Regions from separate parts of the Photobacterium sp. 53610 genome, predicted to be linked through region 1. Evidence: riboswitches for the same ligand, from Rfam matches in the RefSeq annotation. Region 1 holds a riboswitch; the other holds the start of a gene.
The links. A riboswitch is a leader RNA that binds a small molecule or an ion and turns the genes downstream of it on or off. The one in region 1 is predicted to bind lysine.
Positions count from the first base shown of each region.

Region 2: it holds a riboswitch for lysine, as region 1 does, so the genes downstream of both, SPK40_RS01195 (Na+/H+ antiporter NhaC family protein) here and lysC (lysine-sensitive aspartokinase 3) in region 1, are expected to answer to the same signal.

Region 1 covers NZ_JAXOFS010000009.1:6,411-11,397, reverse strand. The annotation lists gene SPK40_RS17885 (PglL family O-oligosaccharyltransferase) at 1-1,658, shown strand, start outside; gene SPK40_RS17880 (pyridoxal-phosphate-dependent aminotransferase family protein) at 1,708-2,826, opposite strand; lysine riboswitch at 3,080-3,261, shown strand; gene lysC (lysine-sensitive aspartokinase 3) at 3,366-4,745, shown strand; gene metH (methionine synthase) at 4,852-4,987, opposite strand, start outside.
Region 2 covers NZ_JAXOFS010000001.1:240,896-245,882, forward strand. The annotation lists gene SPK40_RS01185 (lytic murein transglycosylase) at 1-590, shown strand, start outside; gene SPK40_RS01190 (H-NS family histone-like protein) at 688-1,080, opposite strand; lysine riboswitch at 1,454-1,634, shown strand; gene SPK40_RS01195 (Na+/H+ antiporter NhaC family protein) at 1,733-3,334, shown strand; gene SPK40_RS01200 (thymidine kinase) at 3,536-4,138, shown strand; gene hisIE (bifunctional phosphoribosyl-AMP cyclohydrolase/phosphoribosyl-ATP diphosphatase HisIE) at 4,186-4,818, opposite strand; gene hisF (imidazole glycerol phosphate synthase subunit HisF) at 4,815-4,987, opposite strand, start outside.

The DNA.
Region 1 (4,987 bases):
ACAATCAGGGAGGGTCCGGACTCGAGCTCCCGTTCAATGTAAGCAGCTGGATTCCGTTCAGTTTTGCCATCGCGATTGGTTTCCTGGAAATCAGCCGTCAGAAAATCCTGCGCTATTCACGCCTGACGCTGGTGCTCTTTCTCTGCTGCCTCCTGCTGACTCTTCCGGTCTTTTATCCGGAGGCGAGCCCTCAGGCAGCAGCCAACCGACTGTTTGCGCTCTGGGCTGGCTGGCTGTTTTTTGTTGCACTTCAGCAATTTGCTTTCAGCCAGAAACAGCGTCAGCAAATTCTGTGGCTGATCCTCAAAGCGGTCTGGTTACAAACAGCGCTGGCCTGGTATCAGTTTCTCTGGATCTCTCCCGAGAATGCCATAGGGTATAACACAGACATCAACCGACCTTACGGCATCTTTCAGCAACCCAATGTCATGGCCAGTTTTCTGGCCACCGGCCTGATCCTGTCTGCCTATCTGCTGGCCCGCCAGCCCGCATATCAGCGCCGCTGGACACTGGCTCAGCTGGGGCTTATGCTGACGCCGGTTGCCATTGTGCCCATGCTGATTGTTCTCAGCTCACGGACCGGCTGGCTTGCAGCTGTCGTCGGGGTATTGCTGATCCTGCCGTACCTGACCCAGTTTGCCGCCCGAGCAAAATGGCGTATGTGGTTACTGATGGTCATGATGGGGCTGAGTCTGGCCTGGAACCTGACCAGTACACTGCAATGGTCTCCACAGCCGGGCCGAGTCTCTCTGGAAAGTGCCCGGACAGTGATCTACCCACAAGTCACAGAGATGTTCCTGCATGCGCCCATGCGGGGCGTCGGATACGGCAATTTCGAACATGCCTATCTGATGCAGACGGCGCAATGGCATCAGGCCGATCCAGCGCAGCCTTACGGATTGGCCGGTCTGGACCATCCGCACAACGAACTGCTGTTCTGGGCCAGTGAAGGCGGGATCCTGCCGCTGCTGGCGCTGCTCATTGCAGCCGCCGCCGTGCTGGCAAAAATAAGGCGCGCCCCGGCCAATACCCAGCTGGCACTGGTGGCCCTGTTGTTCCCGATCACGTTGCACACCCAGCTGGAGTATCCGTTCTACCACTCACTGGTTCATTGGGTGGTCTTTCTGTTTCTGCTGTACTGGATCGACTCGCTGAGCGCCAAGTATTTCAAACAGCCGCTGCGGTTTCACCAGCCATTCAAAGTTGGGGGGAGCCTGCTGCCCGCCTGTATCAGCGCATTTATGCTCACGACACTCTACTCCGGGGCGATGCTGACCCGCTTTGAAGCCACTTCACCGCCCGATCTGACTGCCCTTGAGAAAGTGAACAATACCTGGGCCTGGCGACACCGGTTCGAATGGGATTTTTATCAGACCCAGCTGAAAGTAGGGATTCACCAGAACAACCATGAGCTGATACAGGGATTTATCACCTGGGCTGATCACATGGCCCGGGAGTTACCGCGCCCGATTCTGTATCAGTATCTGATCCGCGCCCATCAGGCACTGGACAATCACCGCCAGGCTGAACATGTACGGGAAGAGGCCCGGTACCTGTTCCCGGGGCTGGATTTCACAGAGCAGGCATTGCCGGTATTTGCTCAGCCTGCTCTGGAAACAGAAAACGATCAGGCCAGCCTTGGGAATACACAAGGTTAAACCAGACAAAAACGGCTGCCACGGCAGCCGTTTGTCCATCCGTTACCGGTTATTTCAATACATCTTCCAACGCTTTCAGACACAGCGCCACATTTTCATTGCGGGCAGCATACCCCATCAGTCCGATACGCCAAGCCTTTCCGGCCAGCGCCCCCAGACCCGCGCCAATTTCCAGATTATATTTTTCCAGCAGGGTCTGACGCACTTTGGCATCATCCACACCATCAGGAATGTAGACCGCGTTGAGTTGCGGCAAACGGCTCTTTTCCTCAACAACAAAACGAATTCCCATGGCTTCCAGGCCTTCACGCAGCGACTGATGCATCTCAGCGTGACGCTGCCAGGCATTTTCCAGCCCTTCATTTTGCAGACGGACCAGCGCTTCATGCAATGCGTACAGGCTGTTCACCGGCGCTGTATGATGGTAACTCCGCTTGCCTTCGCCGCTCCAGTATGCCAGAACCAGGCTCTGGTCCAGGAACCAGCTCTGTACCGGTGTCTTACGCTGCTGAATGGCCTCAACCGCACGGGGAGAAAAAGTCAGCGGAGACAGCCCCGGCACACAGGACAGACATTTCTGACTGCCGGAGTACACCGCATCGAGCTGCCATTCATCCACTTTGAGCGGCACACCACCCAGTGACGTCACCGCATCCACAATCGTCAGGCAGCCATGTTCACGTGCCAGTTTCGACAACGTTTCGGCATCACTGAGCGCTCCGGTGGAGGTTTCCGCATGAACAAAGGCCAGGATCTTGGCATCCGGATGGGCTTTCAGTGCCGCCTCAACAGCCAACGGATCAACCGGCTCGCCCCATTCGTTATCCACCAGCACGGCTTCACCACCGCAGCGAACAACATTTTCCCGCATCCGATCGCCAAAGACCCCGTTGCGGCAGACAATCACCTTATCGCCCGGCTCGACCAGATTAACAAAACACGCTTCCATCCCGGCACTGCCCGGCGCAGAGACGGCAATGGTAAACGGGTTCGTGGTCTGAAATGCATACTGAAGCAAGACTTTCAGTTCATCCATCATTCCGATGAATAATGGGTCAAGATGGCCCAAAGTCGGGCGACTGAGCGCCTGCAGCACCTGAGGATAAATATCTGAAGGGCCGGGTCCCATCAGGGTACGCTGCGGCGGATAAAAACTCTGAATTGTCATGGGGCCTCCATTGGCATGGTTGCTGAAATCCCTATCAATCAGCACGTTAAATATGATTTGCAACGGTCATATCGGTTCAGTATCGCAACCGAGCATAACAGAACCGGACGCCGCAGAAATGACAGAGACAAATTTCTGCAGGATCAGTAACAATAACGGCACAGAAAAATGCATTCAGGCATTGACAAAGCCCCCCTGCTCCTATTCAATAAGGGCAATTTTTGTTCACCCTGAAAGAGCTCATTTTTCAGGTGAAAACGGAAGAGGCGCGTTATCCAGGTATCTATGCGGCGGGGCCCCACCCCAAAGCACCATAGAGAGGGGGAGCAACGCCGAGATACGGTGAGACAGGGGGCTTGCCGTATCGGCTTTGAAGGTTGAATCCTTCTGGCTGTCACCTGCAGCATCAAGCACAGGTGGAGAGCTTCTGGTCGCAGCAGTCTTTTCATGTCTCGCCGAACGGCTCTTCTGACATCAAGTCGGAAAGATTCCCCAAATTTTGCCCCATGACTTTACGCTTTGTTTAGTGGGAGATCATTTTGAGCCCTGTACATTTTTCTTCAGCGCAGAACGCTGAAATTACTGTCGCAAAATTTGGCGGCACAAGTGTGGCCGATTACGTAGCAATGAGCCGCAGTGCCAAGATCGTGATGAATAATCCGAATACCAAGCTGGTTTTAATCAGTGCGTGCTCCGGTGTGACCAATATTCTGGTCGAACTGGCCAACGGCGTCGCTGATGCTGAGCACCGTACCAGCCTGATGGAGCGCCTGCGTGCCATCCATCACAGTGTACTGGCGGACCTGCAGCAACCAGAAGCCGTTGCCGGAAAGATTGAGGCGCTGCTGGATCAGGTTGCAGAGATTGCAACTCAGACCGCAGTCCAGAAATCTGCTGAACTGACCGATCAACTGGTCGCGAACGGCGAACTGCTGTCAACTTACCTGTTTACCCAAATTATGTGCGAAATGGGTGCCGATGCCGTGCGCTATGATATCCGTGACGTCATGCGTACCGACAGCCGTTTCGGAAAAGCCAGCCCGGAACCTGAGATGATCCGTCAGCTGACAGAAGAAAAGCTGTTGCCATTGCTGCAGGATAACATTGTGGTTTCTCAAGGCTTCATCGGCAGTGATGAACTGGGCCGTACCACAACGCTGGGCCGCGGCGGCAGCGACTACAGCGCCGCGCTGATGGCTGAAGCGATCGATGCCGGTACGCTGGAAATCTGGACTGACGTCCCTGGGATGTATACCACCGATCCGCGTATTGCCCCGAAAGCGACGCCTATCAAGGAAATCAGCTTCAGCGAAGCTTCTGAGATGGCAAACTTTGGTGCCAAAATTCTTCACCCGTCTACACTGATCCCGGCGGTTCGCCGTCAGATCCCTGTGTTTGTGGGCTCTTCCAAAGCACCAGAGCAAGGCGGGACCTGGATCCGTAAATCGGTCAGTGATGCCCCCCTGTTCCGTGCGCTGGCCCTGCGCAACAATCAGACTCTGATCACCCTGACCAGTCTGAACATGTTTCATGCTTACGGCTTCCTGGCGGAAGTGTTCCGTATTCTGGCTGAACACAAAGTTTCAGTCGATCTGATTTCGACTTCTGAAGTCAGCGTTTCTCTGACCATGGATCAGACGGAAACTGGCGGCGGCGCGCCAACGCTTCCTCCGGGAGCACATGCGGCCCTCAGCGAGCTGTGCCGAGTTGAGATCGAACAGGATCTGTGTCTGATCTCTCTGATCGGAAACCGCATGAGCCAGACCGCAGGTTCCGTCAGCACTGTCTTCAACACGTTGGATGAATACAAGCTGCGGATGATTTGTTACGGTGCCAGCCCGCACAACCTGTGCTTCCTGGTGAAAACCGAACACGCACTTCCGATTGCCCAGAATCTGCACAGTAAGATTTTCGAGTAATCCGAACCTGACCGATCAAACAAGGCGCTCTGTGAGCGCCTTTTTTAATATCTTACGAAACCTTTGATGCGGCCACCGGATTCAGATGGCCGATAGCTGAGGTGCCTCAGAGATTTGGACCGAGCCATTTCTCGGCTTCAACCTCATCCCAGCCTTTGCGCTCAGCATAGCTCAGCATCTGATCCCGCTGAATCTGTGCAACCGCAAAATAGCGGGACTCCGGATGCGAGAAATACCAGCCC
Region 2 (4,987 bases), on a different contig from region 1:
AGCTGACCGGAAGTTACAGCGTGATTGAAGCTTTAACTACCCTGGCATATGAAGGCCGGCGGGAAGCTTTTTTCCGTGAGCAGATTATGGCTGCACTGAGCATTCTTCAGGACGGACATATTACTGTGAGTGAAATGAAAGGTTCCTGGGCAGGGGCGATGGGACAACCACAGTTTATGCCGACTTCTTATCTGACTTTTGCCGTGGATGGAAATGGAGACGGTAAGGCAGATATCTGGAAAACGGAAGCGGATGTCTTCGCTTCGGCTGCAAATTATCTCAGTAAATCTGGCTGGGATGATAAATATACCTGGGGACGTCAGGTGAAGGTTCCTGATGGCCTGAGCGATGATCTGAAAGGGGTGGAACCTCAGAAGCGGAAAACGTTGTCAGAATGGCAGGCATTGGGTGTGCGTCGTTTAAATGGCTCAGCATTGCCTAAAGTTGATGTAGATGCCTGGTTAGTTCAACCGGATGATAATCATGGTCGTGCTTATTTGATTTATGGCAATTATCAGACATTACTGAAATGGAATCGCTCGCATTACTTTGCGCTGGCTGTGAGTACACTAGCAGACAGTATTCACTAATGGCATAGCCATTATTTAAGTGATTGCTCTAAATTGATGTTGGAAAAAGAAAAAGCCCGGCTAAAGTTGCCGGGCTTTTTGATCAAATCGAATCAGATTAGATCTTAAAGTCGTCCAGAGATTTACCTTCATCCAGCGCCTTTTTCAGTGCTGAAGGAGTACGGCCCTGGCCAGTCCAGGTTTTCTCTTCGCCGTTTTCATCGATGAATTTGTATTTTGGCGGACGAGCAGCACGCTTGGTTTTAGTTTTACCCAGGCTTGCCATCAGTTCTTCTGGGTCAATACCGTCAGCCAGCAGCATTTCACGGTATTGGTTCAGTTTGTCTTCGCGCTCTTTTTCTTTCGCGATTTCTTCTGCATCAGACTCTTCACGTTCGGTGACAACGGTCTGAAGTTTCTCCAGAGCTTCTTTCAGTTGCTCCAGTGAATATTCACGAGCAAGTGCACGAAGACTACGAAGGTTTAATAGCGCTTTCATTGCATCAGACATTTTAAATTTCCTATTGTCGTTATACTAATAATTAGTGAGAAAGTTTATATCAGCAATAGTAATACTTTTTAAACCTGTCTGCCAAATAAAATCTCAGATTTACGGAGTTAATTCGATGGTTTTTTATCCGTGTCATAATGATTAATCGCCATCTGATGCGAAGAAATCAAATTTTTGCTTGTTAATAAATTGAGATAGTTCTAATTTTCTTAATGCGTTTGAATGTGAGTAATTTCATATTCAACATCGTAATGCTCGCTGTAAATGTAAGTAAATACAGTAAATTAGTAAGCGCTTATTCATCAGTATGAGTTAATCTTGTACTTTATAGGTTGCAAATCAGATAACAAAAAGTAGAATACGCGGTTCCTTGACTAAGGGTAGAGGTGCATTGTCTATTAGTAACTGGCGGGAGGTGACCCCGAAGAACGTCAGTGAAAGGAGCCAGTGCCGAAGTAAGGTTGAACTGTCAAAGCACCTTGCTGGGGTTGTCGCCAAATAGGGACAACACTGCCATAGTAATTTACATTTAACTATGGAGCGCTACTGTGGGGTCCGGAGAGGTGAAACCCGCCTTCCTATTTTGCTTCCCATCACGGTAAAGCCGTGTTCAGCAGTAGATCTCCAACCAAGATCGGTTGTAGTAGAGATCATGAACCTTGTAGATTTTTCCCAATCTTCCATTTCAGTCTTACCGCCCCTTGTGGCATTGAGTCTGGCAATTCTGACCCGGCGCGTTCTGTTGTCTTTAGGCATTGGTATCCTGATGGGTGCGCTATTACTGACAGACTTTAGTGCCGCGAATACCTTGTCTTATGTTGGCGGTAAAGTAAAAGGCCTCTTTATTGAAGATGGCGGTATCAATACCTGGAATATGAGTATTGTTGCTTTTCTGCTTTTATTAGGAATGACCACTGCGCTGCTGACATTGTCTGGTGGTACGCGTGCATTTGCACATTGGGCTCAAACAAAAATCAAAAGTAAACGCGGTGCAAAACTTTTAGCCGCTTTTCTTGGCGTGTTTATTTTTGTCGATGATTATTTTAACAGTCTTGCTGTCGGGTCAATTTCTAGACCGGTAACGGATCGTTTTTATGTTTCCCGTTCTAAGCTGGCTTATATTCTGGACTCGACTGCCGCACCTATGTGCGTACTGATGCCAGCCTCAAGTTGGGGGGCATATATCATTACAGTTGTTGGTGGTATTTTGGTTTCACATGGTGTTACAGAATATTCTGCACTGAGTGCGTTTATTCAACTGGCACCTATGAACTTTTACGCAGTATTTGCATTGTTGATGGTATTCGTTGTGGCCTGGTTCCAATTGGATGTTGGCCTGATGAAAAAACATGAAGTGCAAGCCAGTCATGCGCTTGGGTTTGATCATGATGAAATTCATGCCGAAGCCAAAGATCTGAATGATGAATTAGAAATTGAAGAAAGTGAAAATGGGAAAGTAAGTGATCTCATTGTTCCTATTCTTGTGCTGGTTGCAGCAACCTTATTCTTCATGATTTTTACCGGTAACCAGAGTTTGCAGGCAGACGGAAAACCTTTCTCTGTTCTGGGTGCGTTTGAATCAACAGATGTTGGTGCATCACTTTGTTACGGTGGTTTGCTGGGATTACTTTCTGCCTTGATTGCTGTCGGGCGTCAGGCAATTCCGGTTAAGCAAATTGTTCATGCTTTATGGATTGGCGCGAAATCAATGTTCGGCGCAATTCTGATTCTGTTCTTTGCCTGGACGATTGGCAGTGTGATCAGTGATATGGCCACGGGTAAATTCCTGTCGACGATGGTTCAGGGAAATATTGCTCCGGTGTGGTTGCCGGTTATTCTGTTTTTACTGTCAGGTCTGATGGCGTTTTCTACCGGAACGTCTTGGGGCACTTTCGGAATTATGCTGCCAATCGCGGGTGATCTGGCCGCTGCGACAGAAATCAGTCTGATTCTGCCAATGCTGAGTGCGGTGCTGGCGGGTTCTGTTTTCGGTGACCACTGCTCGCCAATTTCTGACACCACGATTTTGTCGTCAACAGGTGCACGTTGTAATCACATGGATCATGTGTCGACGCAATTGCCTTATGCTTTGTCCGTCGCTCTGGTGACAGCCGTGGGCTTTACCGTCTTAGGTCTGACAGACTCACTGGGGGTGTCCTTCATGGCTGCGACCGTCAGCTTCCTGCTGGTTTGTGTATGCCTTGGCTGGATTGCCAAGCGTCCTTTAAAAGGCACTCAGGAGCTGGCCAGGTAAGCTGATCTGCCTGTATGCGCTTCAAGCCGGTCAAGTGCTGCACTTGACCGGTTTTTTTTGTGTCCGGTCAGCCTGAGTCGACTGTCATGCTTGATTCATGAACGTATTGACGGGGAAAGACATGAATGGCACCGATTTGCTTCCAATTGAGAATCTTCTTCGGTAGCATCAGCCGTTATTCAGAGTTGAGCGGAAAGCCTGATGGCGCAAATGTATTTTTATTACTCGGCCATGAATGCCGGGAAATCGACGACATTATTGCAGTCGTCATTTAACTACCGTGAGCGGGGGATGTCGCCTGTCATCTTTACAGCGGCAATTGATGACCGGTTTGGGAAGGGGAAAGTCAGTTCCCGTATCGGTTTGTCGGAAGATGCAGAATTGTACGGCCCGGAAGATAATCTGTGGGATAAGCTTTCTCTGATGAATCACGCGTCTCGTGTAGATTGCGTGTTGATCGATGAGTGCCAGTTTCTGACCAAAACTCAGGTTTTGCAGCTGACTGAAGTTGTCGATAAGCTTGATATCCCTGTGCTTTGCTATGGGCTGCGCACTGATTTCCGGGGCGAGCTGTTTGAAGGCAGTCAGTACCTGCTGGCATGGTCTGACAAACTGGTGGAACTGAAAACTGTCTGCCATTGTGGCCGCAAAGCGAATATGGTGATTCGCCACGATGCCTCAGGTAAAGCCATTGCCGATGGTGATCAGGTTGAAATCGGCGGTAACGACCGCTATGTTTCGGTTTGTCGGAAACACTATAAAGAAGCGATTGAAGAAGCCCGAGAGGCCACTGAAACCGTATAAAAATAAAAAGGAAGCCCAGGCTTCCTTTTTACGTATCGGGGGCGGATTCAGCCCTTGTGTCTTTCCTGCAATTTGGCGACAACGTCTGCCAGACTCAGTCCCTGATCCTGCAACAGGACAATCAGGTGATACAAGAGATCAGCAGACTCAGAAATCACTTCCGCCTTGTCACCCGACGTTGCCGCAAGCGCGACTTCAACGCCTTCTTCACCCACCTTCTGCGAAATCCGCTTGGTGCCACGGGCATAGAGGCTGGCGGTGTAGGAAGACTCGGGATCGGCGCCTTTACGGGCTGCCAGCACTTGCTCCAGTCGGTGAAGAAACACCAGATCGGGCATACTGGCATTTTCACCGTCGTCAGTACTGCCCTGATCGAAGCAGGTTGTTGTGCCCAGGTGGCAGGTGGGGCCAATCGGCTCGGCACTGACCAGCAGGGTGTCTTTATCGCAGTCGAGCTGAATTTGCTTGAGTTGCAGCACATTTCCTGAGGTTTCACCTTTGGTCCAGAGACGTTGCTTACTGCGGGACCAGAAAGTCACCTGACGGGTGTCCAGCGTTTTATTCAAAGCTTCATCATTCATAAAGCCAAGCATCAGTACCTGACCACTGCGACAGTCCTGAACCACGGCGGGCACCAGACCATCGACCTTTTCCCAATTAATTTCACTGCTCAGGCTCATAGTCGGATCTCCACCTGTTGTTGTTGAAGGTATTGCTTCAGTTCGCCGATATTGATGATTTGTTTGTGGAATACAGATGCAGCCAGTGCACCGTCGACTCTGGCAATATTGAAGGCATCGGCAAAGTGTTCCATGGTACCCGCACCACCGGAAGCAATCAGCGGTACAT